4 regions of the Bradyrhizobium sp. HKCCYLRH3061 genome follow, and region 1 is predicted to be linked to each of the others. Evidence: predicted binding sites of a transcription regulator. Region 1 holds the regulator's gene; each other region holds the start of a gene.
The links. Region 1 encodes PhoB, which activates phosphate uptake and scavenging genes when phosphate is short. Its sites were predicted from a motif close to TGTCATNNANCTGTCAT; they were not measured.
Positions count from the first base shown of each region.

Region 2: ACQR2C_RS07930 (RNA degradosome polyphosphate kinase) is a predicted target of PhoB. The motif match lies at 2,616-2,632, and genes of this name have one in related genera.
Region 3: ACQR2C_RS29455 (Orn/Lys/Arg decarboxylase N-terminal domain-containing protein) is a predicted target of PhoB. The motif match lies at 3,501-3,517, and genes of this name have one in related genera.
Region 4: ugpB (sn-glycerol-3-phosphate ABC transporter substrate-binding protein UgpB) is a predicted target of PhoB. The motif match lies at 3,315-3,331, and genes of this name have one in related genera.

Region 1 is NZ_JBNPUE010000001.1:513,990-521,162, forward strand. It holds gene ACQR2C_RS02460 (HoxN/HupN/NixA family nickel/cobalt transporter) at 1-610, opposite strand, end outside; gene ACQR2C_RS02465 (trypsin-like serine protease) at 779-2,095, opposite strand; gene phoB (phosphate regulon transcriptional regulator PhoB) at 2,243-2,950, opposite strand; gene phoU (phosphate signaling complex protein PhoU) at 2,967-3,683, opposite strand; gene pstB (phosphate ABC transporter ATP-binding protein PstB) at 3,714-4,538, opposite strand; gene pstA (phosphate ABC transporter permease PstA) at 4,535-5,416, opposite strand; gene pstC (phosphate ABC transporter permease subunit PstC) at 5,420-6,418, opposite strand; gene pstS (phosphate ABC transporter substrate-binding protein PstS) at 6,516-7,173, opposite strand, start outside.
Region 2 is NZ_JBNPUE010000003.1:252,363-259,535, reverse strand. It holds gene purN (phosphoribosylglycinamide formyltransferase) at 1-28, opposite strand, end outside; gene purM (phosphoribosylformylglycinamidine cyclo-ligase) at 42-1,115, opposite strand; gene ACQR2C_RS07940 (CDP-alcohol phosphatidyltransferase family protein) at 1,273-1,827, shown strand; gene ACQR2C_RS07935 (DnaA ATPase domain-containing protein) at 1,886-2,563, shown strand; gene ACQR2C_RS07930 (RNA degradosome polyphosphate kinase) at 2,689-4,884, shown strand; gene ppx (exopolyphosphatase) at 4,927-6,426, shown strand; gene ACQR2C_RS07920 (globin family protein) at 6,434-6,856, opposite strand.
Region 3 is NZ_JBNPUE010000024.1:41,425-48,597, forward strand. It holds gene ACQR2C_RS29445 (hypothetical protein) at 294-506, shown strand; gene ACQR2C_RS29450 (GNAT family N-acetyltransferase) at 516-1,088, opposite strand; gene ACQR2C_RS29455 (Orn/Lys/Arg decarboxylase N-terminal domain-containing protein) at 1,097-3,454, opposite strand; gene cobT (nicotinate-nucleotide--dimethylbenzimidazole phosphoribosyltransferase) at 3,598-4,653, shown strand; gene ACQR2C_RS29465 (histidine phosphatase family protein) at 4,653-5,246, shown strand; gene cobS (adenosylcobinamide-GDP ribazoletransferase) at 5,243-5,962, shown strand; gene cobD (threonine-phosphate decarboxylase CobD) at 5,959-7,011, opposite strand; gene cbiB (adenosylcobinamide-phosphate synthase CbiB) at 7,049-7,173, shown strand, end outside.
Region 4 is NZ_JBNPUE010000016.1:82,652-89,824, forward strand. It holds gene ACQR2C_RS24070 (sn-glycerol-3-phosphate import ATP-binding protein UgpC) at 1-23, opposite strand, end outside; gene ugpE (sn-glycerol-3-phosphate ABC transporter permease UgpE) at 162-1,010, opposite strand; gene ugpA (sn-glycerol-3-phosphate ABC transporter permease UgpA) at 1,010-1,891, opposite strand; gene ugpB (sn-glycerol-3-phosphate ABC transporter substrate-binding protein UgpB) at 1,941-3,260, opposite strand; gene ACQR2C_RS24090 (CaiB/BaiF CoA transferase family protein) at 3,472-4,674, opposite strand; gene ACQR2C_RS24095 (organic hydroperoxide resistance protein) at 4,796-5,221, opposite strand; gene ACQR2C_RS24100 (MarR family winged helix-turn-helix transcriptional regulator) at 5,388-5,849, shown strand; gene ACQR2C_RS24105 (GIY-YIG nuclease family protein) at 5,860-6,111, opposite strand; tRNA gene ACQR2C_RS24110 (tRNA-Ala) at 6,416-6,491, opposite strand; gene ACQR2C_RS24115 (TIGR02300 family protein) at 6,573-6,977, opposite strand; gene aroA (3-phosphoshikimate 1-carboxyvinyltransferase) at 7,129-7,173, shown strand, end outside.

The DNA.
Region 1 (7,173 bases):
CGAACAGGAAGCCGAGCGGGTACATGTGCCAGGCGCGGGAGACGACGCGGAGCACCGGCCGCAGCAGACGAATGAGCAGGCCCCGCCCGGCGCTACCGGCGGCATCCATGTCGGAATGGGGGTGGGATGGGCGGCGCCAGAGGTTCACGAACAGCACCAGATTCGCGAAGGCGATCAGCAGCAGGAAGCCTGCGGAGACCGAGGTGCCGATGGTGCCGCCGATCGCACGGATGGCGCTGTCCTCACTCAACAGATCTGCGCCGGCCACCAGGCTCACCACGATGGTGGCGATGACGACGACGCTGGAATGGCCGAGCGCAAAATAGAGGCCGGCGGCGCGCGGGGCGCGACCGTCCTGCACGAGCTTCCGCACCACATTGTCGATCGCCGCGATGTGGTCCGCATCGACGGCATGGCGCAGTCCGAGCAGCCAGGCCAGCATCGCGGTGCCGACGATGGCGGGCCGGTCGGCGTAGAGCGCGAATGCCCAGGCCCAGGCCACCGCATTGGCCGCGACCAGCCCAGCGACGAGCGCAACGGTCCTGCCGGGCTGCGACCGCCACCACAGCAGCCGCGGGGCACGAGGATGATCAATTGGAACAATCGTCATACTCGAACTATAGCAAGAGCCAGGCCAGTTCGGTAAAGCCCCGCTGCAGGCGAAAGCTGCAGGAAAAAATCGGCTGCACTTGCCGGATCGCCCGCTCGCTTGGCAACCCGCTATCCAGTCGCGCACAGATCGTGACCAGCGGCGGGACCTCTCTCGTCCCCTCCCCCTTCACCGCGCCGAGGCACTCTGCGCCGCAATCTCGCGCCGCACGACGGCCTCGAACTGGCTTGCGGGCGCGGCGAACATCAGCCGGGTCTCCTCGTGGAACGCCGAGAAGATGCCGACAACGGTCGGCTGCCCGCCGACCTCGGCCAGGATCGGCGAGCCCGAATAGCCGAAATTGGCGAGGCAATGCACCGTCAGCAGCCGGGCATCGCTGGTCATGCCGGCGCTGCAATTGCGCTGGCCGGTCGGCGAATAGCGCCGCTCCTGGCCGTAGCCGATCTCGGAAATGGCGCCAGCCTTGGTCGCAGCCTGCAGTTCCTCGCGCGTCAGCGCCTTGACCGCGACCGGCTTCGACGGCAGCGCATCCTTCAGCACGATCAGCGCCCAATCGGCGGGCGAGCGGTCGAGCGACCATCTGTCGTGCCGGGTCGGGACGAAGTCCGGCGCCACGATCAGCTTGTCGGCGACCGACGATGCCGCCGGCGTGCCCCTGTTCATGCCGGCCAGGAAGCGGACATTGCCGGGGCTGACCTGCGCGACGCCGTTGAACACGCAATGCGCGGCGGTGAGCACGACGCGCGGCGCGACCAGAGTGCCGGTGCACCAGCCGCCGGTCGAGTATTGCGCGACGGTGACGACGCCGATCGACGACGCCGGCCACGAGGTGGGATCGACGACCTCGCCGATGTGGCGGTCGAGCCCGAGCAGTTGCTCCGGACGCGGAGCGGCGACGCCCGCCTCCGCCGATTCCGGCTTCGGCCGCCAGGCCGCAATGGCGCTCTGGGCCTGGACGCGCTGCGGCTCGGTCAGCTTGACCCTCTGCACGTCGCGGCCGGCCGATCGCACGCCGCTGCGACCCGCCATCACCAGCCAGGCGTAGCCCTGCACGACGTCCTGCTTCACGCCGCGACCGTCGAGCAGCATCAGGCCCAGCATGTATTGCGACTGGGCGAAGCCCTGCGCTGCCGCGCGGCTGAACCAGCGGCCGGCTTCGCCATAATTGCTCGCGACACCTTCGCCGTTGACATAGGCGATGCCGAGATAATGCTGGGCGACGGCGAGGCCCTGATCGGCGGCCTTGCGATACCACGCCAGCGCCTCGGCGGGGTTGCGCGGTTGGCCCCAGCCGAAGGCCTCCATGAAGCCGACGTCGAACTGCGCCCGCGCATCGCCCTTGGCGGCCAGCGGCAGCAGGCGGCGCATCGCCGCGGCGTGCTGTCCGTTTCCCGCCGCGGCGACCGCGTCTTCGAGCTCGGCGGCCGCGGCGCCCGCCGCGCTGCCGAGCAGCACGGCTAGAGATATGATGATGGTCTTGATCAAGGGCGTCCGCTGGGACCGAAACATCGTGACGGGCCACGAAGCAGACACGATCAAGACGGCGGCGGCGTGGCGGAAAGCGGACCGCGATCTCCTCAATCGGGCCCCCTCGCGCCTCACACCTGCTTCATCCTCACGCCCGATCGCCCCTTACACCTGCTCGCTCTTGGCGAAGCGATCATCGAGCGCATAGCCGGCGCCGCGCACGGTGCGGATCGGGTCCTGCTCGCGGCCCGGATTGAGCAGCTTGCGCAGGCGGCCGATATGGACGTCGACCGTGCGCTCGTCGATATAGATGTCGCGGCCCCAGACGCTGTCGAGCAGCTGCTCACGGCTGAACACGCGGCCGGGATGCTCCAGGAAAAACTCGAGCAGGCGGTATTCGGTCGGGCCGAGATCGATCGGCCGTCCCGAGCGCGCCACGCGGCGCTTCTCGCGGTCGAGCTCGATGTCGCCATAGGACAGCACGGTCGCCAGCCGCTCCGGGCTCGCCCGCCGCAGCAGGCCCTTCACGCGCGCCAGCAGCTCCGGCACCGAGAACGGCTTGACGATGTAGTCGTCGGCGCCGGTCGCGAGGCCGCGCACGCGCTCGCTCTCCTCGCCGCGCGCGGTGAGCATGATGATCGGCAATTGCCGGGTCTCGGACCGCGCCCGCAGGCGGCGGCACAGCTCGATGCCGGACAGGCCCGGCAGCATCCAGTCGAGCACGACGAGATCGGGAACGCGCTCCTTCAGCCGTGTGTCGGCCTCGTCTCCGCGCGCCACCGTCTCGACCTCGTAGCCTTCGGCCTCGAGGTTGTAGCGCAGGAGCGTCGTCAGCGCCTCCTCGTCCTCCACCACCAGAATTCGGGCGCCCATGTCAGAACCGTCTCTCTCAGTTGCCGGGGATCGTCGATGCGAAGCTCGTCATGTCGCCCTTCGGGCGCTTGTCCATGATCTGCTGGCCTTCGATCATATAGAAGACGGTCTCCGCGATGTTGGTCGCGTGATCGCCGATGCGCTCGATGTTCTTGGCGCAGAACATCAGATGGATGCAGAACGAGATGTTGCGCGGATCCTCCATCATGTAGGTCAGGAGTTCGCGGAACAGCGAGGTGCAGATGGCGTCGACCTCCTCGTCGCCCTTCCACACCGTCATCGCCGCCGGCAAATCGTGCGCGGCATAGGCGTCCAGCACCGTCTTGACCTGCGACTGCACCAGGTCGGTCATGTGCTCGAGCCCGCGGATCAGCTTGAGCGGATGGAAGTCGCTCTCCAGCGCCGCGACGCGCTTGCCGATGTTCTTGGCGAGATCGCCGATGCGCTCCAGATCGGTGGCGACCCGCATCGCACCGACGATCTCGCGCAGGTCGACCGCCATCGGCTGTCGCCGGGCGATGGTAAGAACGGCGCGCTCCTCGATGATGCGCTGCAGCTTGTCGACCTCGGCGTCGGTGGCGACCACCTTCTGGCCGAGTGCGATGTCGCGCCGCACCAGCGCATCGACGGAATCGACGATCAGACGCTCGGCGAGGCCGCCCATTTCCGACACCAGCCGGGTGAGATCCTGCAGATCGCTGTCGAACGCCTTGGCGGTATGTTCACTGGCCATGATGATCTCCTGAAGTCAATGTCGTCGGCGTCAGCCGAACCGGCCGGTGATGTAATCCTGGGTCCGCCGATCGCTCGGCGAGGTGAAGATCTTGCTGGTGTCGTCGAACTCGATCAGCTCGCCGAGATACATGAAGGCGGTCTTGTCGGAGACGCGCGCCGCCTGCTGCATGTTATGTGTCACGATGGCGATCGTATAGTTTTCGGCGAGCTCCTGGATCAGCTCCTCGACCTTGGCGGTCGAGATCGGATCGAGCGCCGAGCACGGCTCGTCGAACAGGATCACCTCCGGCCGGACCGCCACGGTGCGCGCAATGCACAGCCGCTGCTGCTGGCCGCCTGACAGCGACAGGCCCGAAGCGTTGAGCTTGTCCTTGACCTCGTTCCACAACGCGCCGCCGCGCAGTGCCTTCTCGACCCGGTCGTCCATCTCCGACTTGGAGATCTTCTCATACAGCCGGATGCCGAAGGCGATGTTCTCGTAGATCGTCATCGGGAACGGCGTCGGCTTCTGGAACACCATGCCGACCCGGGCCCGCAGCAGGTTGAGGTCGAGCTTGGGATCGAGGATGTTGGTGTTGTCCAGCATGAGCTGGCCAACGGCGCGCTGGCCCGGGTAGAGATCGTACATCCGGTTGAAGATGCGCAGCAGGGTCGACTTGCCGCAGCCGGACGGGCCGATGAACGCGGTGACGCGGTTGGTCCCCAGCGACAGGTTGATGTTCTTCAGCGCGTGGTGATCGCCGTAATAGAAGTTCAGGTTGCGCGCGGTCACCTTGGCGGGGGCTTCCGGCAAAACCTTGCCGTTCAGCGCGGCGGGATTGGGCTGGCTGACGGATACGGACAGGTCGGTCATTTTGCGTTCCTCTCGGCGCCGAGAATGCGTGCACTGACATTCAGGGCGAGCACGGCCAGAGTGATCAGAAGGGCTCCGCTCCAGGCCAGTTGCTTCCAATAGGCATAGGGGCTCTGGACGAAGTTGTTGATGGTGACGGGCAGGTTGGCCATCGTCTTGGAGAGGTTGAGGCTCCAGAACTGGTTCGACAGCGCGGTGAACAGCAAGGGCGCGGTCTCGCCGGCGACGCGGGCGGTGGCCAGCAGCACGCCGGTGATCAGGCCCGAGCGCGCCGCGCGATAGGCGATGCGCCGGATCACCAGCGATCGCGGCAGGCCGAGCGCCGAGGCCGCCTCACGCAGCGGGTTGGGCACCAGCAGCAGCATGTCCTCGGTGGTGCGCAGCACCACGGGGATGACAATGACCGCCAGCGCCAGCGAGCCTGCGAGCGCCGAGAAGCCGCCCATCGGCACCACGACAGCGCCATAGATGAACAGGCCGATGATGATCGAGGGCGCCGACAGCAGGATGTCGTTGATGAAGCGGATCACCGAGGTCAGGCGGTCGTTGCGGCCGTACTCGGCCAGATAGGTGCCGGCGAACAGGCCGAGCGGCGCGCCGATGCCGACGCCGATGACCGTCATGATCAGAGAGCCGACGATGGCATTGCGCAGTCCGCCTTCGCTCGAGCCCGGCGGCGGGGTGTCGGCGGAAAACACTTGCAGGCTGAGGCCGGCGAGGCCGTTATAGAACAGCGTGAACAGGATCAGCGCCAGCCAGGTGACGCCGAACAGCGCGGCGGCGACGCAGAGGCCGCGGATCACGATGTCCCTGCGGCGTCGGCGCGCATAGATCGGATTGACCGGCGTATCGGCGGTGAGCGAATCTGCGCTGGACATGGCTTATTTTCCCGCCTTTGCTTGGAGCCGCATGAGCATCAGGCGCGCGCTCGCCAGCACGAAGAAGGTGAGCACGAAGAGCAGCAGGCCGAGCAGGATCAGGCTCGACTGGTGCAGGCCGTCGCTCTCCTGGAACTCAGAGGCAATGGCGGCCGAGATCGTGGTGCCCGGCGCGAAGATCGACGATGAGATCCGGAACGAGTTGCCGATGATGAAGGTCACCGCCATCGTTTCGCCGAGCGCACGACCCAGCGCCAGCATGACGCCGCCGATGACGCCGACACGGGTGTAGGGAATGACGACGCTGCGCACGACCTCCCAGGTGGTGCAGCCGACCCCGTAGGCCGCTTCCTTCAGCACCGGCGGGACGGTCTTGAACACGTCGACCGAGATCGAGGTGATGAAGGGCAGCACCATGATCGCCAGGATCAGCGAGGCGTTGAACAGACTGAGATAGGACGGCGGACCGGCGAAGATGTCCTGCAGCACCGGGATGCCGGAGCAGAGATTGATCATGAACGGCTGGAACGTGTAGGCCAGGAACGGGCCCAGAACGAAGAAGCCCCACATGCCGTAGATGATCGAGGGAATGCCGGCGAGCAGCTCGATCGCAATGCCGATCGGACGGCGCAGCCATTGCGGGCACAGCTCGGTGAGGAAGATCGCAATGCCGAGACCCACCGGAATCGCGATCAGCATCGCGATGAAGGACGTGACCAGGGTGCCGTAGATCGGGCCGAGCGCCCCGAGCACCGGCGGATCGGCCGACGGCGCCCAGCGCCGCGTCCACAGGAATTCGAAGCCGTAGGCCTTCATCGCCGGCCAGGCGCCGATGATGAGAGAGATGATGATGCCGCCGAGGATCAACAGGACCGAGATCGCGGCGAGCCGGGTGATCCAGTAAAAGGTGACGTCGCCAAGCTTGAAGGCACTGAGCGCGCGCGCCCGGTCGTAGGGCCCGGCAGCAGCCGCGATGTCGCCGACTTCGGTCTGAACCGCCATCTCTGCCAATTCCGCCCCCTGTTCCTTGGACACGCCTCAACCCCGGTAGCACCCCTCCCCCGGCGGCCGGGAGAGGGGAATTTTCGATACGTCCAGCTCAGCTCTTGATGTCGGCAGACCAGGTCTTCTCGATCAGCTTCACGACGCTGTCAGGCATCGGGATGTAGTCGAGCTCCTCGGCCATCTTGCCACCCTTCTCGAACGACCACTTGAAGAACTTGATCGCCTCGGCGGACGCGGCCTTGTCGGTCGGCTCCTTGTGCATCAGGATGAAGGTCGCAGCCGTCATCGGCCAGGACTTGTCGCCGGGCTGGTTGGCGAGAATCACGTAGTAGCCGGGGGCCTTGGTCCAATCGGCATTCGCGGCGGCGGCCTGGAAGGCCTCGACGGTCGGCTGCACGGTCTTGCCGGCCTTGTTCACCATGGCCGTGTAGGTCAGCTTGTTCTGCTTGGCATAGGCGTACTCGACATAGCCGATCGAGTTCTTGGTCTGGCCGATGTTGCCGGACACGCCCTCATTGCCCTTGGCACCGACGCCGACCGGCCACTCGACCGCGGTGTTGAAGCCGATCTTGCTCTTCCAGTCGGCGCTCGCCTCGGAGAGATAATAGGTGAAGTTGAAGGTCGTGCCCGAACCGTCGGAGCGGCGGACGACAGCGATCGCGTCGGACGGCAGCTTGACGCTGGGGTTGAGCTTCTTGATCGCGGCGTCATCCCACTTGGTGATCTTGCCGAGATAGATGTTGGCGAGCGTC
Region 2 (7,173 bases), on a different contig from region 1:
AGATCAGGATGGCGACGCGGCGCTTCATCGGCACACTCGTCTCACAGAGCCAGATCGAGGGCGCCGGTGTAGATCACCCGCTCGTCGCCTGTCGCAGCAACGACCTCGCCGAGCCGCGCGACGTGCTCGCCATTCGCGGTGAACACCTCGATGACGGCATCGACGGCCTCGGCCTTGACGATCGCGATCATGCCGATCCCGCAATTGAAGGTGCGCAAGAGCTCGCGCTCGGCAATGCCGCCCTGCTCCGCCAGCCATTTGAAGACCGGCAGCACCGGCAGGCCCGTCAGGTCGATCGAGACGCCGAGATGCTTCGGCAGCACGCGTGGAATGTTGTCGGTGAAGCCGCCGCCCGTGATGTGTGCGAGCCCCTTCACCGCACCGGTCTCGCGGATGGCGCGAAGGCATGATTTCACATAGAGGCGGGTCGGCGTCAGCAGCGCCGCGCCGAGAGTCAGGACCGGCGCGAACGGCGCCGGCGCATCGAAGCCGAGGCCGGACTGGGCGACGATCTTGCGCACCAGCGAATAGCCGTTGGAGTGGACGCCGGAGGATGCGAGCCCCAGCACCACGTCACCGGCCGCGATGTCGGGAGACGGCAGCAGCGTGCCACGCTCCGCCGCGCCGACCGCGAAACCGGCAAGATCGTAGTCGCCGTCCTTGTAGAGGCCCGGCATTTCCGCGGTCTCACCGCCGATCAGCGCGCAGCCGGATTCCCGGCAGCCTTCGGCGATACCGGCCACGATCGACGCCGTCGCCTCCGGGTCGAGCTTGCCGCACGCAAAGTAGTCGAGGAAAAACAGCGGCTCGGCGCCCTGCACGACGAGATCGTTGACCGACATGGCGACCAGGTCGATGCCGATGCCGCCATGCAGCCCGGTCTCGATCGCGATCTTCACCTTGGTGCCGACGCCGTCGGTCGCCGCGACCAGCACCGGATCCTTGAATCCAGCGGCCTTGAGGTCGAACAGGCCGCCAAAGCCGCCGATCTCGGCATCCGCACCGGCGCGGGCGGTTGCGCGCACCATGGGCTTGATCAGATCGACCAGACGGTTTCCGGCATCGATATCGACGCCCGAATCTGCATAAGTGAGCCCGTTCTTGCGCTCGGTCATGGTAAAAACCCCTAATCTGGCCGCTGGTTACGTCGGAATCCGGCCGCGCGCAATGGCTCGCAAGGGGCTCGTCCCCACACTATCTAGGAACCGTACCGGTTCGCCCTGTTTCGGAATCGGGTTGTCTTTTGATCGAGTCGTCGTCGGGACCCGCTGCGTGACCATTCCCCACAGTATCCCCAATCTGATCACGCTGGGTCGAATCCTGCTGGTTCCGATCGTCGTCTGGGCCATTGCGGCCGGCCAGATGGAGATCGCGTTTCTGGTCTTCGTGGTCGCGGGGGTGAGCGACGCCGTGGACGGCTTCCTGGCCAAGCGCTTCAACCTGCGGTCCGAGCTGGGAGCGCTGCTCGATCCTCTCGCCGACAAGGCGCTGCTGGTCTCGATCTTCGTCACGCTTGGCATCTGGGGCGCGATCCCGCGCTGGATCGTCATCCTGGTGGTCTCGCGCGACATCATGATCGTCTCGGCGGTGATCGTGTCCTGGCTGTTCGACAGGCCGGTCGCGATGAAGCCATTGATGGTCTCCAAGCTGAACACGGTCGCCCAGGTGGGATTCGCGGCGCTTGTGCTGGCCTCGCTCAGCTTCGGCTTCGAGCCCAGGCCCTACGATGTGGTGCTGATGGTGCTGGTCACCGTCTTTACCCTCGTGTCGGTCGGGCTGTATCTCGTCGACTGGGTGCGCCACATGAGCACCATCGAGGTCCGGTGATCCTCCGCGGAGGGCCCGTCCTGACCTCACGCACCACACGATACGGAGCAATTCGATCTTGGCCGGCCATATCCCCCCTCGTCAGCTGGCCTTCGCGCTGCCGCATGCGGAGAGCCTGACGCGGGACAATTTCTTCGAAGGTCCAGGCAACGCGGCCGGGCTCGCTCTGGTCGACGCCTGGCCGGAATGGCCGGCGCGGACCATGTTCCTGGTCGGCCCCGACGGCTCCGGCAAGAGCCACCTCGCCGCGATCTGGGCCGAGCAGGCAGGCGCCCGATCGCTGTCCGCGCATGCCCTTGAGGCAGGCGTGGTCCCCGGGGCGCTCGCCACCGGCGCGCTGGTGCTGGAGGATCTGACCGCAACCGGTCTCGACGAGCGGGCGCTGTTTCACCTGCTGAACCTGGCCCGCCAGGACGAGGCCTTCGTGCTGATCACGGCACGCGAGGCCCCGGCGGCCCTGCCGATCGCCCTGGCCGATCTGAGGTCGCGGCTGCGTGCCGTCCCAGTGGTCACGCTGCTGCCGCCCGACGACCAGCTGTTCCGGGCCCTGATCGTCAAGCTGGCCGCCGACCGGCAAATGGCGATCGACGAAACCGTGGTCAGCTATCTCGCCAGCCACATCGAGCGGTCCTATGCGGCGGCACGCCAGACCATCGCGCTGCTGGACAACGAGTCGCTGCGGCTCGGACGCCCCGTCACCCGGGCGCTGGCGGCGGAGCTGCTCCGCCCGGCGTGACCGGCGGCCATCTTGACGGCGGTTGATGACGGAACCTCAATAGTGCCGGCAACGTCATCCCCTGGTCACCCAGATTGGGCTACGGTCGACCATTCGCGACTGGACGGATATGGATCGAATTCCCTATGGATACCGAGCAAGTTACTGAAATTTCAGAGAAAGCACCGGTCTCGGCGCCGTCCATCGAGATTGCCTCGAGCCCCGAGCGATTCATCAATCGGGAGCTGTCCTGGCTTCACTTCAACCGCCGCGTTCTGGAGGAATCGGTCAATCCGCGCCATCCCGCCCTGGAGCGGGTGCGCTTCCTGTCGATTTCCGCCAACAACCTTGATGAATTCTTCATGGTGCGCGTCGCCGGCATCCGCGCCCAAGTCCGCGAGGGCATCGCCGAGCGCAGCCCCGACGGGCTGACGCCGACCGAGCAGCTGAAGCTGATCAACGAGACGGTGTCGCAGCTCGCCATCGACCAGCAGGCGATCTGGCGCGACCTGCGCAAGTTTCTCGGCGAGCTCGGCATCGTGCTGGTCGACGGTCAGGACGTCACCAGGAGCGAGCGCGCCTGGATCGAGGACCATTTCCTCGCCAACATCTTCCCGCTGCTGACGCCACTCGCGATCGATCCGGCGCATCCGTTCCCGTTCATCCCGAGCCTCGGCTTCACCGTGGCGCTGCAGCTGATCCGCTCCGCCGACGGGCGTCCGATGAACGCCCTCATTCGCATGCCCGGCAAGATCGACCGCTTCATCCGCTTCCCCGGCTCCAAGGATGGCGTGATCCGCCTGATCACCCTGGAGCAGGCGACCGGCCTGTTCATCGGCCGGCTGTTTCCGGGCTACACCGTGAAGGGCCAGGGCGCCTTCCGGATCATCCGCGACTCCGAAATCGAGATCGAGGAAGAAGCCGAAGACCTGGTGCGGCTGTTCGAGACAGCGCTGAAGCGGCGCCGCCGCGGCTCGGTGATCCGGCTCGAGATCGAGGCCAACATGCCGGAGGAGCTGCGCCGCTTCGTGCAGAATGCGCTGTCCACGACGGATGACGAGGTGTTCGTCGTCGACGGCGTGCTGGCGATGAACGAGCTGTCGCAACTGACGCGGGTCGACCGGCCCGACCTCGAATTCGCGCCCTACGTGCCGCGCCATCCCGAGCGTGTCCGCGACCATGGCGGCGACATCTTCGCCGCCATCCGGCAGAAGGACCTGATCGTCCATCACCCTTACGAGTCGTTCGACGTCGTCGTGCAGTTCCTGCAGCAGGCGGCACGCGATCCCGACGTCGTTGCGATCAAGCAGACGCTGTACCGGACCTCCAACAATTCGCCGATCGTGCGCACGCTGGTGGAGGCCGCCGAGGCCGGCAAGTCGGTGACGGCCCTGGTCGAGCTCAAGGCGCGTTTCGACGAGGAGGCCAACATCCGCTGGGCCCGCGACCTGGAGCGCGCGGGCGTACAGGTGGTGTACGGCTTCCTGGAGCTGAAGACGCATGCCAAGCTGTCGATGGTCGTGCGCCGCGAGGGCGGCAGCCTCACCACCTATGTCCACACCGGCACCGGCAACTATCATCCGGTGACGGCGCGCATCTACACCGACCTGTCCTACTTCACGTCGGACCCGGTGATCGGCCGCGACGTCACGCGGGTGTTCAACTACATCACCGGCTATGCCGAGCCGATCGACATCGAGAAGATGGCGGTGTCGCCGCTCACGCTTCGCAAGCGCATCATCGAGCACATCCACGGCGAGACCAGCTTCGCCCGCCAGGGCAAGCCGGCCGTGATCTGGATGAAGATGAACTCGCTGGTCGATCCCGACATCATCGACGCGCTGTACGAGGCCTCGCAGGCCGGCGTGTCGATCGAGCTGATCGTGCGCGGCATCTGCTGCCTGCGTCCCGGCCTCCCCGGACTGTCGGAGAACATTCGCGTCAAATCGGTGATCGGCCGCTTCCTCGAGCATGGCCGCATCTACTGCTTTGGTATGGGTCAGGGCCTGCCGAGCGCCAAGGCCGCCGTCTACATCTCCTCGGCCGACATGATGCCGCGCAATCTCGACCGCCGCGTCGAGGTGCTGTGCCCGCTGCAGAACCCTACCGTGCATCAGCAGGTCCTGGAACAGATCATGGTCGCGAACCTGAAGGATACCGAGCAGAGCTGGCAATTGTTGCCGGATGGGTCGTCAACGCGTATGAAGGCCGCGAAGGGCGAGGAGCCGTTCAACCTGCACAATTACTTCATGACGAATCCGAGTCTGTCCGGCCGTGGAAAGTCGCTCAAGGAATCATCGCCGCGCCGGCTCACGCGCCGGAATGAACGCTCTCCTTCATAGGGGCTGTCTGCACCGGGGCCTTCTGCGCCGGGATATGCCGTGGTGAAGCCGCCCCGCACGAGGGCCACGAGCGTCGGTGTCATCGACATCGGCTCGAATTCGGTCCGTCTCGTCGTCTACCAGGCGATGGAACGCAGTCTCGTCACCGTGTTCAACGAGAAGGCGCTGTGTGGGCTCGGTCGCGAGGTCCAGACCACCGGCCTTCTCGCATCTGATGCCGTCGACAAGGCGCTGACCGCGCTGAAGCGCTTCCGTGCGCTGTGCAAGGTGCAGCGGGTGGGGCAGGTTCATGCCATCGCGACCGCCGCCTGCCGGGATGCTTCGAACGGCCCCGATTTCATCGCCAAGGCCGAGAAGATCTGCGGCGCCCCGATCCAGATCCTCACCGGCGCCGAAGAGGCGCGCTATTCGGCGCTCGGCGTCATCTCCGGCATTCACAAGCCCGACGGCATCGTCGGTGATCTCGGCGGCGGCTCACTCGAGCTGATCGACGTGCGCGGGCACCAGGTCCGCAGCGGCGTCACCCTGCCGCTCGGCAGCCTGGCGCTGCAGGATCTTGCCGAGAAATCGCTGAAGAAGGCGCAGCGCATCGCGAGCGAGGCGCTGACCGACCTGCCGCAGCTGCTGGCCGGCGAGGGCCGCACCTTCTACGCGGTCGGCGGCACCTGGCGCGCGCTGGCGCGCATCCACATCATCCAGAGCGGCTATCCGCTCGGGGTGATGCACGGCTATGCGATCCCGGCGGCCGACGCGCTGGCCTTCGTGCGCCGGCTGCGCCGTCTCGTCGCCGCCGACATGCTGGCCGACATCGAAGCGATCGCCGAGGCGCGGCGCCCGCTGCTCGCCTATGCCGCGCTGGTGCTCGAGCACATCATCCGCGTCGCCAGGCCGACGACCGTCGTGTTCTCGACCTTCGGCGTGCGCGAGGGCCTGCTCTACTCCAAGCTTCCCGACGCCGAGCGCGCCAAGGACGGGCTGCTCTGCGCGGCGCAGGGCCTCAACGAGCTGTTGTCGCGCTCGGCCCAGCATGCCCGCGAGCTGATCGACTGGACCGACCGCCTGTTCCGCGTGATGCACATCCGCGAGACCGAGGACGAGCGCCGGCTGCGGCACGCGGCCTGCCTGTTGTCCGACATCGGCTGGCGCATGCATCCGGACCATCGCGGCGAGCAGACCTACGGCATCATTCTCAACGGCAATTTCGGCTCGATCAGCCATGAGGGCCGCATCTTCGCCGCGCTGTCGGTGTTCTTCCGCTACGAGGGATTGGGCAACGAGGCGAAGCCGCCTGCCCTCACCGAGCAGCTGAGCCCGGCTCAGATCGATCGTGCGCGCCTGCTCGGCACCGCGTTTCGCGTCGCGCATCTGATCTCGGCGGCGCGGCCCGGCGTGCTGCCTGCGACGCATTTCCGCACCCAGGACCGCAAGCTGATGCTGGTGTTCGAGCACCAGATGGTCGACCTCGTCGCCGACCGCGTCGGCGGACGCTTCAAGCAGCTCGCGCGTCTCGTCGGCCGCTCCGGCTCGATCGTGCGCAGCTAGATCATGATCAGGGCCGCCGCGCGCGGGCCGAGATGGCGATCATGCGCTGGGCGATGATGCCGTAGACCTTGCGCCAGGCCTGCTCGACCTCATCATTCCATTGCGGACCAAGTCCCTTGGCGAGGGTCCACAGCAGCGCTTCGCCGACCACCGGATAGTGCTCCGGCCTGACGCCATAGCGCGCATGATTGCGGCCGAGGATGTCGGTGCTGGACAACAGACCAGTCGTCTGATCGAGGCTGCCGACGAGGACCGCCAGGGTCGCGATGAAGTCCCGTTTCAGCACGTCCATGTCGGCGGGAAACATCGTCCGACATTCCGGCGCGAGCTCGAAGATGCGGTCATAGAACGTCGTCGTCATCTGTGTAGCATTGGCAAATACCAAGTCGAACGACGACCTGACGTGCACGATCTCATCAGCAGTCAACATGCGCAAGTCCAATTCGAAACAATTCCAATCAGGGCCCGACCAGTGGAGCTCGACGTGGTGGTGTCGCGGCGGCGCGAACGGGTTCAAGATTATAAGAAACAGACGATCGCGCCCTGAGGTACTTGTCAAAGGCGCGGCACCGTGCCGCAGCATTGTGGAGCGGCTTGTGATCCGGCCGCGACGGTTGCTGACCGACCCAGTGATCGGAGACGGTAACGGCAACACATATGACGGCCATCGTGCTTCTCGCAGGGCATCGGAGGACGCCGACGCGCCGGCCGCCGCCCTCGAAACAGGCAGGAAATCCCTGGCCTGAC
Region 3 (7,173 bases), on a different contig from region 1:
ATCATTTTTCCAGAGGCGCCATGAGCTTAGGCCATTTTTTTCGCTCGGCGCAGAAGGGAAACTGGTCCGATGCGCCGCCTGAACGCCATCCTGAAGTCGACCCATGGCCGCGTCCGTCGCGCCGTCTCGCAGTTCGTCGCGATTGCCGCCGCAAGCCTGCCTTCGGTCGGAGCCTGAGCGCCGGTTCCACGAGCTGCGTCAAATATTTGCGTCGGCCGCTTGATATCGGTCAACAGCGGACGGAGAAGCGCGCTAACATCTCCTCGATCACTGCGTGAGAGGCAGGAGGTTGCATGTCGCGCTACGTCATCCATTTCCTGAAGGACGTGCTGGGCGAGAATGGCCGCCAGTGCGAGATTTGCCAGAGCACGCTGGAGGTTGAGGCCGACAGCGAAGGCGAAGCCGCAGAAATCGCAAAGTCCAGGTTCTGCGAACAGCAGGAGCTGCGCGACTGGTCGCTGCACGCCGACCGCATCGAGGTGAAGGCGGCCGACTTTCCCTCCTGAGCTGCGGGCTCAGCGGCCCAGCCCAGCCGGTGCATCGCGGGCCCCGGGGCCGAGCGAGCGCTGCACCATCACGGTGTCGCACCAGCGGCCGTAGCGGTAGGCGACGCCCGGCAGCAGCCCCACTCTGGCGAATCCGAAGCGTTCGTGAATGCCGAGCGAGGCGACGTTGTCGGCGTCGATATAGCCGATCATCTGCCGATATCCCGCCGCGGCGGAAGCATCGATCAGCGCCTGCATCAGCAGCCGGCCGACACCGCGGCCGAGATGCTCATGGTGGACATAGATCGAATGCTTGACCGCGAACCGATAGGCCGGCCGCTTCCTGAACAGGACCACATAGGCATAGCCCACGACCTCGCCGCGGAATGTCGCAACCAGATGCGGCAGGCGATGATTGCGCAGATTCTTGCGCCGCTGCTTGAGATCGTCCGGCTCCGGCGCGCCGGAACCGGGGGCGCTGTCCTCGACCCCGCGGCGGACATGCCGCCGGTAGATCGAGAGCATGGCCTCGACGTCCTCGTCGCGTGACGGCCTGACGAGGACCGGCGGCTCGGTCTCGCCAGCCGTGATCGTGCTGTCCATGGTTCGAATTACTCTGCGCAGACATAGGTATGGAGCCGGACCCGGCCGGACTCGTCGAGCTCCTTGTACAGCCCCTGGATCTCGACGTCGAAGCCGGGATAGGCGTTGAACGCCCGCTCGAACATCTTGAGGTAATCGATCATCGGCTGGGCGCGCGCGGAGAGCCGCTCGCCCGGAACGATGGTGGCGATGCCCGGCGGATAGACCACGAACGGCGTCGTCGCAACGCGCCCGGCGATCTGGTCGATCGGCAGGTAATCGACCTCGTTGCGCATCAGCGCACGCGCTGCCTCACGCGGCGACATCGCGATCTCCGGCAAATGCTGCGGCTGGAACTGCTTTGCCTGCAGCGCGCTCACCTCGGCGTCGCGATAGAAACGATGCATCTCGCCGCAGAGGTCGCGCAGCCGCAGCTTGCCGTAGCGCGCAAAGCGCTTCCGGGTGAACTCCGGAATGGCGTCCTCCAGCAGCACGTTGTCATCGTGGAGCCGCTTGAAGGCGACCAGACCGCTGATCAGGGTTCCGGCCTTGCTGGCCTCGACACCCGGCGTCAGCAGGAAGAGCAGCGAGTTGAGATCGTTCTTCTCCGCCACGATACGGTTCTCGCGCAGATATTGCGCGACGATCGGCGCCGGGATGCCGTGGTCGGCATAGCCGCCCGTGGCGCGATCAAAGCCTGGGGTGAGCAAGGTCAGCTTGTTCGGATCGGTCATGGTGAAGCCGGCGGCCAGATCCGGAAAGCCGTGCCATGCCGCCCCGGGCGCGAGCTGCCAGAGGGACGCGTCGGTTGCGAGCTGGTCGGTCGAGATCGCCTCCCAGGCCACATCGTGGCTGGCTCCGGGATTGGCCGCATCGGGAATCGAGACGCGATCCGGAACGAACGGCTCGAAGAACCAGCGCCGTGCCGGATCCTTCTCCTTCTCCTCGAATTCCCTGCGCATCGCCCGGATCTTCTTGCGCAATTCGATGCCGAGCCGGATCGTGTCGTCCCACAGCACCTCGCCGGAGCGGCCCTTCATCATCTGCGCGCCGACGTCCAGCGAGGCGAACAGCGGATAGAACGGCGAGGTCGAGGCGTGCTGCATGAAGCTTTCGTTGAAGCGCCGATGCTCGATCCGCCGCCGCTGCCCCTTGATGTGGCGGTCCTTGACGTGGATCTGCGAGGCCTGGGAGAAGCTCGCGAGCTGCTTGTGGGTCGATTGCGTGGCGATGATGCCTGGTGCGTCGGGTCCGAGATCGCCGAGGCCCATGGCGAAGCGGCCGGCATAGAGCGGGTGGAACTTCATGAACCCCGCCCAGGCCTCGTCGAACATGATGTAGTCGCAGAGGTGGCCGATCCGCTTCAGGATCATCTCGGCTCTGTGGATCGTGCCGTCATAGGTGCACTGCTCGACCACCGCGACGCGGAACGGCCGCTCCTTGCGCCAGGCGTCGGGGTCCTTCACCAGCGGGTTGTCGCGGATTTGTTGCCGCAGGTGCTGCTCGTCGAGCAGGTCCCAGCGCATCGGGCCGATCAGGCCCCAGGGGTTGCGAACTGTCGGGACGTAGATCGGGACGCCGCCCGAGATGAGCAGCGCACCATGATGGGCCGCCTTGTGGTTGTTGCGGTCGAACAGCACGAGGTCACCATCGGTGACCAGCGCGCCCAACACGACCTTGTTGGAGGTCGAGGTGCCGTTGAGGACAAAATAGGTCTTCTCGGCGCCAAAGATTTGCGCCGCTTCCTTCTGCGCGCGCAGCGCCGGTCCCTCATGGGTCAGGAGATCACCGAGATCGAGCACGGAATTGTCGAGGTCGTCGCGGAATACGGCTTCGCCGAGATGCTCGACGAAGATCCGGCCGATCGGGCTGCGGCTGTAGAACACGCCGCCATTGTGTCCGGGACAGGTCCAGAGCTGGTTGCCTTCCTCGGCATAGTCGACCAGCGTGCCGAAGAACGGCGTTTTCAGCGTCTCCGCATATTGCTTCAGTCGGCTGATCAGGTTCTTGGCGATGAAGGCGGGCGTCTCCTCCGACAGGAAGACATAGCCGTCGATGAAGTCGAGCACCTCGACCGGCAGATCCTCGAACCGCTTGCGGCGGATCAGGAGGATGATCGGGAAGTCCAGTCCGCGCCGGCGCATCAGATTGATCAGCGACGCCGTCTTGCCCTCCAGTCCCTTCTTGCCCCAGTCGACGACCATGCAGCCGATCGCGGCGTCCGTCTGCACCGCGATCTCGGCGTCCTCCAGCTTGCGGGCGCGCACCACCTCGAAGCCCGAGCGCTGGATCTCCTCGATGATCTGGTTGAAGCGGACGCCGGCGAGATCGTCGGTTTCGAACACGGGCGCGGCGAACAGGAAGGTGAAGCGACGGGAATATTCCATGAGAGTCTTTCGGGCTGGGTGGGGCAGCCACCTGTCGTCACGTTCGATGACGGTTCAATGACAATCGGGCACTCACGGAGCTTGTCTCGGCCGTCTCGCGGTGGCAATCGTCCCGAACCCGAGTGACGCTGAAAGGATCCGCGGTGCTTCCTGAATGGATCAGCCTTGATTGTGCGGCCCCGTCCGAACTCCATCGGCAGGCGGCGCTGGAACGCCAGGCGCAGTTGACCAAGCCGTTTGGCGCCCTTGGGCGATTGGAGCAGGTGGCGGTCGAACTGGCGGCGCTGCAGGCCCTGGAACGGCCGGGGGCCGACAGGGTCCCGGTGGTGCTGTTCGCAGGGGATCACGGCATCGCGGCGCAGGGCGTGTCGGCCTATCCGCCGGAAGTGACGGTGCAGATGCTGCACAACTTCGCGGCCGGTGGTGCGGCGATCTCGGTGCTGGCGCGCAGCCTGGGCTGCCCGCTTGAGGTGGTCGACGTCGGGACGCTGGCGCATGAGCCGGTGCCCGGCGTCGTCGTCGACAAGCCACGGCGCGGCACCCGCGATTTCAGCACCGAGGCGGCGCTGACGCCGGAGGAGGTTGCGTTCGCGGTGGAAGCCGGACGGCGCGCGGTGCTGCGGCAGGCCGATCACGCGCCGCAACTCGTGATCTTCGGCGAGATGGGGATCGGCAACACGACGTCGGCGGCAGCGATCGCCGCAGCGCTGCTGTCCTGTGCGCCTGCGGACACCGTCGGCAGCGGCACCGGGCTCGACGCCGACGGGCGGGCCAGGAAGGCCGCGGTGATCGCCGACGCATTGCGGCAACACGGGCTCACGGCGGGAGCGGCCGTCGCGGACGTCCTGAAAGCGGTCGGCGGCTTCGAGATCATTGCGATGGCCGGCGCGATCGTCGCCGCCGCGCAGCGGCGCTGGCCGGTGCTGGTCGACGGCTTCATCGTCTCGGTCGCAGCGCTGGTTGCCGTCCGCCTCAATCCTTCCTGCCGTCCGTGGCTGCTGTTCTCGCACCGCTCGGCCGAACGCGGCCACGCCATCGTGCTCGACGCGCTCGGCGCGCGTCCTCTGATCGACCTCGATCTGCGGCTCGGCGAGGCCTCCGGCGCCGCCACCGCGCTGCCGATCATCCGGCTGGCTTGTGCGCTTCACGGGGGCATGGCGACCTTCGCGGAGGCCGCTGTATCAGGAGCCAAGCCCTGATGCGGATCGATCTGCTGCGGCACGGGACGACGGGGCGGGACGGCCATCTCGACGGCCGTACCGACCCGCCGCTCAGCGACCTCGGCTGGGATCAATTCCGGCGGCAGACGCAGAGCCGGATCTGGCGCAGCGTTGTCAGCTCGCCGTTGGCGCGCGCACGTGCGGCGGCGGAGGACTATGCGCGACAGGCCGGCTGCGCGCTGGACATCGATGCGGACTGGAGCGAGCTCGATTTCGGGCACTGGGACGGGCGAAGCCGCCGTGACCTCGCCGCCGAGCCCGGGGGGAAAGGTTTGCTCGACGCCTTTCATGCTGATCCCACAGTCCGGGCACCGGGTGGTGAGAGCTGGGTCGATCTGCGAGCGCGTGTCACGCGCGCGACTGATCACATTCTGGCAAAGTCCGAGCCTGCGCCGGTTCTGGTGGTGACGCATGGCGGCGCCGTGCGTGCCGCGCTGTCGCATCTGCTCGGCTGGCCGCTGCGCCAGCTATGGAGCCTGCGTATCTGTCCCGGCACGCGGATCACACTCGAAGCCGGGCAGGGCGATGATGGTGTAGCTTGGGGCGAAATCGTCGAGATCATTCAGCCATGACGCTTCGTGAATTCTGGATTGCATTGCAGTTCCTGACGCGGCTGCCGACCCCACGCGTCGCGGAGTCGCGACCGGACGATCTTGCGCGGGCGTCGGTCTGGTTTCCGGCCGCGGGACTGGTGATTGGCGCCTGTCTGGCGCTGATCGCCCGCCTTTTTCATGAGGCCGATCCGTGGATCGTCGCGCTGGCCGTGCTGGTCGCCTGGATCTGGATCACCGGCGCGCTGCATCTCGATGGGCTCGGCGACGTCGCTGATGCGTTCGGCGCCGCGCATGGCAAGCCTGAACGCTTCATCGCCGTGCTCGGCGATCCCCATGCCGGCAGCTTCGCCGTCGTCGCGATCAGCTTGCAGATCGCCGCCAAGCTGGTGCTGACCGCCGAGCTGGCCACGGGCCCGACGGCCTGGGTGCTGCTGCTGATCCCGGCCTGGGCACGGCTGGGAACGCTGGTCTGCACCAAGACGCTACTGTCGTTGAAGCCGGGGCTCGGCGCGAGCGTCTCGAACAGCGTCGGTTGGAATGTCATTATCGCGTGGGGCGGCGTGCTCGTGATCGCCGCGCTGGCCGGCGCGGTCCCGACGCTGCTCGCCATCGTGCTCCTGCCGGCGGTCGCATTCTATTGGCAATGGCGGCTCGGCGGCATCACTGGTGATTGCCATGGCGCCAGCATCGAGGTCACGGAAACGCTGCTGCTTGCCGCCTGCGTGCTCGGCTAGAAGGCGCCGCCGAGCGCCTGCGCCAGCCGCTGCCACTCGGACTCATCGCCCGGCAGGCCGAAGCGCAGCCAGTTTGGCTGAGCCGGAAAACGCCGAACGTGGATGCCGTGCCGGGCGAGCCGCTCGGCCAATGCGGCAGCGTTCGCGTTCTCGACCAGCCTGAACAGGGGTGTTCCGCCAAGAGCCCTGGAACCGAGGCTGTGAATTTGGCAGCCGGACGCGGTCAGCATCGTATCGAGCCGTTGTCCGTCGGACACCAGCCTCACGCGTGCGTCCCGCAGCCATTGGTCGTCAGCCAGAGCAATCGAACCCATCGCAAGCGCAGGTCCAGACACGGCCCATGGACCCAGCGCACGGCGCAATTGATCGGCCAGGTCCTGGGAAGTTATGGCAAAGCCGAGCCTCAATCCTGCCAGGCCGTAAGCCTTTCCGAACGATCGCAACACCAGAGTGGCTGGTGGCAAGTTCGGAATCAGGCTCGCCTCCACGGGACAGAAATCAGCAAAAGCTTCGTCTACCACAAGCAGGCCGTTGCGACGCGCGAGCGTCACGCCGAGCAAGTGGAGCGTGGCGCGTGGCAGCAATCGTCCAGTGGGATTGTTCGGGTTGACCACAATGGCGACGTCTGCTTCGGCCAGCGCATCGACCTTGTCGACCAAACGCACTCGGTGACCGCAGCGGCGCCAGCAGAGCTCATGTTCTTCGTAGGTCGGCGCAAACACAGCGACCGAACTCGAAGCGCGCAGGCGCGGCAGAATCTGCAGCAGCGCTTGGGTGCCTGCGGCCGCAACAATCGATGCGGGTGTCTGCAGGCGGTACCGTGCAGCGGCAACGGACAGCAGCGCGTCCTCGTCGGGCTTGCTGGGCAACCGTGTCCAGCTCTCAGCCGGGACCGTCGGCACGGGGTAAGGGATCGGATTGATGCCGGTCGACAGATCGATCCACGGCAGCGGTGCGTCCGGGTAGAGACGGCTGACCGCAGCGAGATCGCCGCCGTGAAGGATCGCTTCCGGCTCATCCTTATGCGTGCTAGTCGCTCTGTCGTCCATCTCGTTCCTTTACATGCCTTTCCTTCAGCGGAGATCGATGTTCGTCTCTCTCGCGCTCACGGCGCTCCTCGTCGAGGCGGCGGTCAGCTATCCTCAACTGCTGGTGCAGCGGATCGGACATCCCGTGATGTGGATGGGCGCGCTGATAGCATGGGGGGACCG
Region 4 (7,173 bases), on a different contig from region 1:
TTGCGGAGGGTGACGTTGGCCATGGACTGATTACCGGTAGAGGTTGAGCAGCGGGCGGTGGCAGGCGAATGGCGAATGGGGAGTGGCGAGGAGGGGAAGGCGAACGGCTTCTGATGCCCGGATGTCTCTATTCGCTATTCGCCACTCCCTATTCGCCGTCCTCACTTTTCCGTCTCCACCAGCCCCTTGACGAACAGGCGCTGCATGACGACGACGACGAACACCGGCGGCAGCATCGCGAGCACTGCGGTCGCCATGACGATCGGCCACTCCGTCAGCGCGTCGGTCGTCGTGATCATCTTGCGGATGCCGATCTGGATGGTCTGCATGTCGTCGCGCGTCGTGATCAGCAGCGGCCAGAGATATTGATTCCAGCCGAGGATGAACAGGATCACGAATAGCGCCGCCATGTTGGTGCGCGACAGCGGCAGCAGGGTGTCCCAGAAGAAGCGGAACGGCCCGGCGCCGTCGATGCGGGACGCCTCCAGCAGCTCGTCCGGCACGGTCATGAAGAACTGGCGGAACAGCAGCGTCGCAGTGGCGGACGCGATCAGCGGCAGCGCGAGCCCCGCATAACTGTCGAGCATATGGAGGTCGGCGACGATCTTGTAGGTCGGATAGATGCGCACCTCGACCGGCAGCATCAGGGTGATGAAGATGAGCCAGAAGATCGGCATGCGGAACGGGAAGCGGAAGTAGACGACCGCATACGCCGAGATGATCGAGATCGCGATCTTGCCGACGGCGATCGAGAGCGCCATGACCAGCGAGTTCAAAAGCATCGTCGCAACCGGCTCGCGGGTCGAGCCGCTCGTGCCGACGAAGATCGTCTGATAGTAGGTCGACAGGAAGTGCCCGCCCGGCAGCAGCGACATCTGCCCGTTGGCGATCACCGCATTGTCCTGCGTCGAGGCGACGAATGCGAGATAGACCGGGAACGCGACGATCGCGATTCCGATCCACAGGATGACATGCGCGACGTAGCGTCGAATGCCTTCTTGCTCGACCATCAGTAGGTCACCTTGCGCTCGACGAAGCGGAACTGGATCGCCGTCAGCACGATGACGATGACCATCAGAACGACGGATTGTGCAGCCGAGGAGCCGAGATTGCCGCCGAGCAGGCCATCGGTGTAGACCTTGTAAACCAGCGTCTCGGTGGACTTGCCAGGACCGCCGCGGGTCATCGTGTCGATGATGCCGAACGTCTCGAAGAAGGCGTAGACGATGTTGATCACCAGCAGGAAGAAGATGGTCGGCGACAGCAGCGGGAAGGTCACGGTCCAGAACCGCCGCATCGGCCGTGCGCCATCGATCGCGGCGGCTTCGAGCACGCTCTTGGGGATGCTCTGCAGCCCGGCGAGGAAGAACAGGAAGTTGTAGGAGATCTGCTTCCAGGCGGCCGCGAGGATGATCTGCAGCGCCGCCTGGTCGCCGTCGAGCAGCGGATTCCAGTCGATGCCCATGGCGCGCAGATAGCGCGAGATCACGCCGAGCGAGGGGTGCAGCATGAAGATCCAGAGCACGCCCACCACCGGCGGCGCCACGGCATAGGGCCAGATCAGCAGCGTCCGGTACAGCGTCACGCCGCGCAGCGGCTTGTCCGCCATGACCGCGAGCAGCAGCGCGACCGACAGCGACGAGAATGCGATGGCGAAGGAGAAGCCGAAGGTGCGGAGAATGGCTTCAAAATAGTCCGGCTGGCTGAGCAGGTCGGCGTAGTTCTCGAACCAGACGAAGCTCGTGGACAGGCCGAACGCGTCCTGCAGCAGGAACGACTGGATGACGGCCTGGATGGCGGGCCAATAGAAGAAGATCAGCACGATCGCGAGCTGGGGAGCGACCAGCACGAACGGCAGCAGCTTTGACTGGAAGATGGCGTTCTTCTGCATGATCGGTCGGCGAGCCGGCAGGCCGCGGGTGGCCTGCCGGCTCTTGGCCTTATTTCACGGCCGTCTTTTCGAACTGGCGCAGCATCTGGTTGCCGCGCTCGACGGCGGCGTCCAGCGCCTGCTTGGCGGTCTTCTTGCCGGCCAGAGCCTGCTCGATCTCCTCCGACCAGACGTCACGCAGCTGCACCATGTTGCCCAGGCGCAGGCCGCGGGAGTTCTCGGTCGGCTCCTTGTTGGTCAACTCGAGCAGCGGGGTCTCCAGATAGGGCTGATCCTTGTAGAAGCCCTCGGCCTTGGCCTTGGCATAGGCGGCCTTGGTGATCGGCAGATAGCCCGACGCCTTGTGGATGTAGACTTGGCGGTCGGTGTCCGAGAGGAAGGTCAGGAACTTGGCGACGCCCTTGTACTCATCGGCCGACTTGCCGCCCATGACCCAGAGCGAAGCGCCGCCGATGATCGAGTTCTGCGGCGCGCCCTTCACGTCGGGGTAATACGGCATCGGCGCGGCGGTGAAGGCGAACTTCGCCTGCGCCTTGACGTTGCCGAAGAACGCCGACGAGGTCAGGTAGATCGGGCATTCGCCCGAGGTGAAGCGGCCCTCGCCGGTGTTGGTGCGGCCGGCGTAGTCATAGGTCTTGTCCTTCTGCAGCTCGACCAGGTTTTCGAGATGCTTGACCTGCAGCGGACCGTTGAACTCCAGCACGGTGTCGAAGCCGTCGAGACCGTTCGCCTTGCTGGCGAGCGGCACGTTGTGCCAGGCGGAGAGCTGCTCGAGATTGACCCATGTCACCCACGAGCCGGAGAAGCCGCAGGTCGGGTGGCCGGCCGCATGGAGCTTCTTGGCGGTCTCGAACAGCTCGGGCCAGGTCTTCGGGATCTCGGCGTTGACCTTCTTCAGCTCATCGAGATTGACCCACATGACGGTGGAGGACGAGTTGAAGGGGAAGGACAGCATTTCGCCCTTCGAGGTCGAATAGTAGCCGGTGATGGCCGGCAGGTAGCTCTTGGGATCGAACTTCTCGCCGGCGTCCTGCATCAGCTTGTAGACCGGCTTCACGGCGCCGGTGGCGGCCATCATCGTGGCAGTGCCGACCTCGAACACCTGCATGATATGCGGCGCATTGCCGGCGCGGAACGCGGCGATGCCGGCATTCATCGTGTCGGCGTAGTTGCCCTTGTAGGTCGGAACGACCTTGTAGTCGGTCTGCGAGGCGTTGAAATCGTTGGCGAGCTTGACGATGACGTCGTTGTTGGCGCCGGTCATCGCGTGCCACCACTGAATCTCCGTCACCGCGTGTGCGGGTGCGGCGGCGCCAAGGACCAGCGTGGCTGCCGCAGCGGCGGCTGTCCAGAATTGTCGAAGTGACATTAAAAAAATTCCTCCCATGGAACGTCATCGGCGTCGCGGCCGTAGCAGCGCGAGATGACAGTTTTGTGAATGTATAACCGGTTGGATCGTCAGCGGAAAGCGCGTTCGTCGCGGCTTTGCGGCGCAACGCCGCGAGTTGTGCGAGACGGCGCGGCGCCCGGGCGATGCCCGAGGCGACGCTCGCGTTGCGAGACGACAGGCTGATGGCGCTTCACCGCTTGCGCTCTGCGCACACGGTGCCCTCGGACAGCAGGGCCTGGATCTCGGGCTCCGAGTAGCCGAACTCGCTGAGCACCTCCTGGGCATGCTGGCTGAACTTCGGCGGGGTGGAGCGCAGGCTCGGCTTGGTGCGTTCGAGCCGGATCGGCGAGGCGACGCCCTTGTACCAGTCCTTCTCGATGACATCGCCGCGGTGGATCGTGTGCGGATTGGTCAACGCCTGGTCGATCTTCTGCACGGGTCCCGCCGGCAGGCCGGCTGCGAGCAGCCGGTCGCACAGCGGCTCCGCCTCGAATTGGCTGAACACGGCGGCGAGCTCGGCGCGCAGAGCCTCGCGATTGGCGACGCGATCCTTGTTGCGGGCGAAGCGCGGATCGGTGCCGAGTTCCGGCCGGCCGATTTCCTTGGCGAGCTTGCGGAAGGTGCCGTCATTGCCGACGCCGATGAAGATGTCGTCGGTCCTGGTCGGGAAGATCGCATAGGGCACGAGGTTCGGATGCTCGTTGCCGGTCAGCGACGGCGGCTTGCCATGCATGAAGTAGTTTGCGGTATGCGGATGCATGATCGCGAGGCCGGTCTCATACAGCGTGACCTCGAGGAACTGACCGAGCCCAGAACGCTGCCGTTCCGACAGCGCCATCAGGATGCCGATCGCGGCATAGAGGCCGGTCGTGATGTCGACCAGCGGCACCCCGATCCGCATCGGCCCGCTTTGCGGCGATCCGGTCGCGGCGATCATGCCGGTCATCGCCTGGATGATCGCGTCATAGCCGGGATTGCCGCCGCGCGGGCCGTCCGCACCAAAGCCGCAGATGCGGCAGTGCACCAGCTTGGGGAATGTCTCGCGCAGCGTGTCGCTGCCGATGCCCCATTTCTCCAAGGTGCCGGGCTTGAAGTTCTCGATCAGCACGTCGGCGGTCTCGAGCATCCGCATCAGCACGACGCGTCCGCCCTCGGACGCGAGATCGAGGCCGATCGAGCGCTTGTTGCGGTTGATCCCGACGAAATAGGCGGCGTCCTCGTCGTGGAACGGAGGGCCCCAGTCGCGCACTTCGTCGCCGGCCGGCGGCTCGACCTTGATCACGTCGGCGCCGTGATCGGCCAGGATCTGCGTGCAATAGGGCCCGCCGAGCACGCGCGTCAGATCGATCACGCGCAGTCCGGCCATGGCGCCGGGAGCAAATTGAGGTGTCATCGGATGTCGCGAGGTTGGTTTCAGCTCGCGATCATTAAGCATTGCTGCGGCGGTGGCGCAAACGGGGGCTGCCATGCGGCAGGACAACGGAGGCCGTCCTGCCGCACGACGGAATTGAAGCTCAGACGACGGTCAGCTTGACGTCGACATTGCCGCGCGTGGCGTTGGAATAGGGGCACACCTCATGCGCCTTGGCGACCAGCGCCTCGGCGTCAGCCTTGGCGAGGCCGGGCAGAGAGACGGCGAGCTCGACGGTGATGCCGAAGCCGCCTTCCGAGCGCGGCCCGATGCCGACGGTGGAGGTCACCGACGTGTCGGCGGGAACCTTCGGGCCGCCCTGCGAGCCGACGAACTTCATCGCGCCGATGAAGCAGGCGGCGTAGCCGGCCGCGAACAGCTGCTCGGGATTGTTGCCGGCGCCGCCGCCGCCACCGAGCTCCTTCGGGGTGGAGAGCTTGACCTTGAGCGAGCCGTCGAGGGTCGCCGCCTCGCCGTCGCGGCCGCCGGTGGCCTTGGCGCTGGTCTTGTAGAGCACGTTCACGGACATGGAGTGTCTCCTGGTTGGACGAATTCAGTGAGTCTATATTGCACACAATTAGATTGTACACAATATAATTGTTCGGTAGAAAATTCGTGATCGGTGCGCCGGGCCCGTTGTCGATGCGAGGCGTGCAGGCTCAAGATGCCGATAGGATCGACCTGTGGTGACCTCGATGCGAAAGAAGTCCGCGGCAGACGTGCCGCTCCAGCTCGGCAACCAGCTCTGCTTCGCCGTCTATTCGACCGCGCACGCCTTCAACCGCGTCTACAAGCCGCTGCTCGACCGCCTGGGCCTGACCTATCCGCAATATCTGGTCATGCTGGTGCTGTGGGAGCAGGACGGCCTGACGGTGAAGGACATCGGCGCCCGCCTGTTCCTCGATTCCGGCACGCTGACGCCGCTGCTGAAGCGGATGGAGGCTACGCATCTGGTGAAGCGGACCCGGTCGGCCGAGGACGAACGGCAGGTGCTGGTCACCCTGACGAGCCAGGGCGCGAGCCTGCGCGACAAGGCAAGAGCGATCGTGCCGCCGGCGATCCTGGACGCAACGGGATGCTCGATCGCGGAGCTCACGGATCTGCACGGCAAGCTGGTGAAGCTGCGGGAGCGGCTCGATGCGGCGGCGGAGGGGTGAGGATGGCCGTTCAGACCGGACCGAGGAGGCGCTTCTTCGCGAAGGCCCGGCCGGAATGCGATTTCAAGTAGGCCTCGAAGGCCAAGGCACGGTGTTTGTCCGGAAAGGCGCAGTACCAGACGAGCGTCCACGGCATGAACTTGGATGTGTGCGCTGAGTGGCCGGCGTTGTGATCCTTGAGGCGCTGCCGGATATCCGCGGTCGCGCCGATGTATTCCTGCTTGGGAAAGGCGACGCTACGGATGATGTAGACGTACCACATGTGAGGGGCTCGCCGCGAAAGATCGCAGGCGCGCATTCTGCAGTTGGATAACGGAGTTGTCAGCCGAGCTGCGTCAGGCGTTACACGCTGGCTAAGTTCGAAGGCCGGACCTGAGCGTGATCAGCAGGCCTGCGGGCATGGAGAGGCGGCATCTCGTCGAGCCCGGGCTTCGCCAGGTGCCACGATTTTCGGAGAGAGTTTGCTTCCGAGTAGCCCGGCTTCGCCAAGGGGCTTCGCCGGGCACCACGCTTCGCCCTTCAGGCTCCGTCGTGGCTGCGCCACGCGTAGCCTGAAGGGCGAAGCGTGGTGGAGCCAGGCGGGATCGAACCGCCGACCTCTTGCATGCCATGCAAGCGCTCTCCCAGCTGAGCTATGGCCCCTGAACCGAACCGGCGGTCTGGGTGACCGCCGGGGAGCACCGTGAACCACAGTTCGCGGCTGATCTCAAGTGTCTTCGACGATTATTCTTCGTCGCCGCCGACATCACCGATGATGTCGGTCACGTCCTCGTCGCCTTCTTCCTCGTCGGCGATGAAGGTCGAGTCATCATCCTCGTCATCGTCGAGGGTCTCGTCGATCTCGATGTCGTCCTCCGATTCGGGAACGACGGCCTTGACCTTGCCGGAGTTCTCCTCGGCATCGGCCTCCTCGAGCGACACCAACTCCTCGGCCTCGGCGGGCTCAACCACGTCGGCCGCCGCAGCGGCACGCGCAGCCTCGCCGCGCATGGCGCGGGTCGGAGCCACGGGCGCGATCGGCACGACCTCGCCGGTGTAGGGCGAAATCACCGGGTTCTTGTTGAGGTCATAGAACTTTTTGCCCGTGGTCGGGCAAATGCGTTTGGTTCCGAGCTCGGATTTGGCCACGTGCAGGCGTCCTGGCAATGTCTGAAAAGCGGTGTCTCACTTGGCTAGTTGCCGCGCCGCTGTCAATAGCGCTGTCAACGGGAAAATCACCGCTCGTGACGGAGGGCGGGGGCTGTGATACCTGCCGCGTCCGAAACACGAGGATCCCGCCGTGAGCACGTCAGCCGCCCCGACTCCCCTGGAATCACGCGCCTCC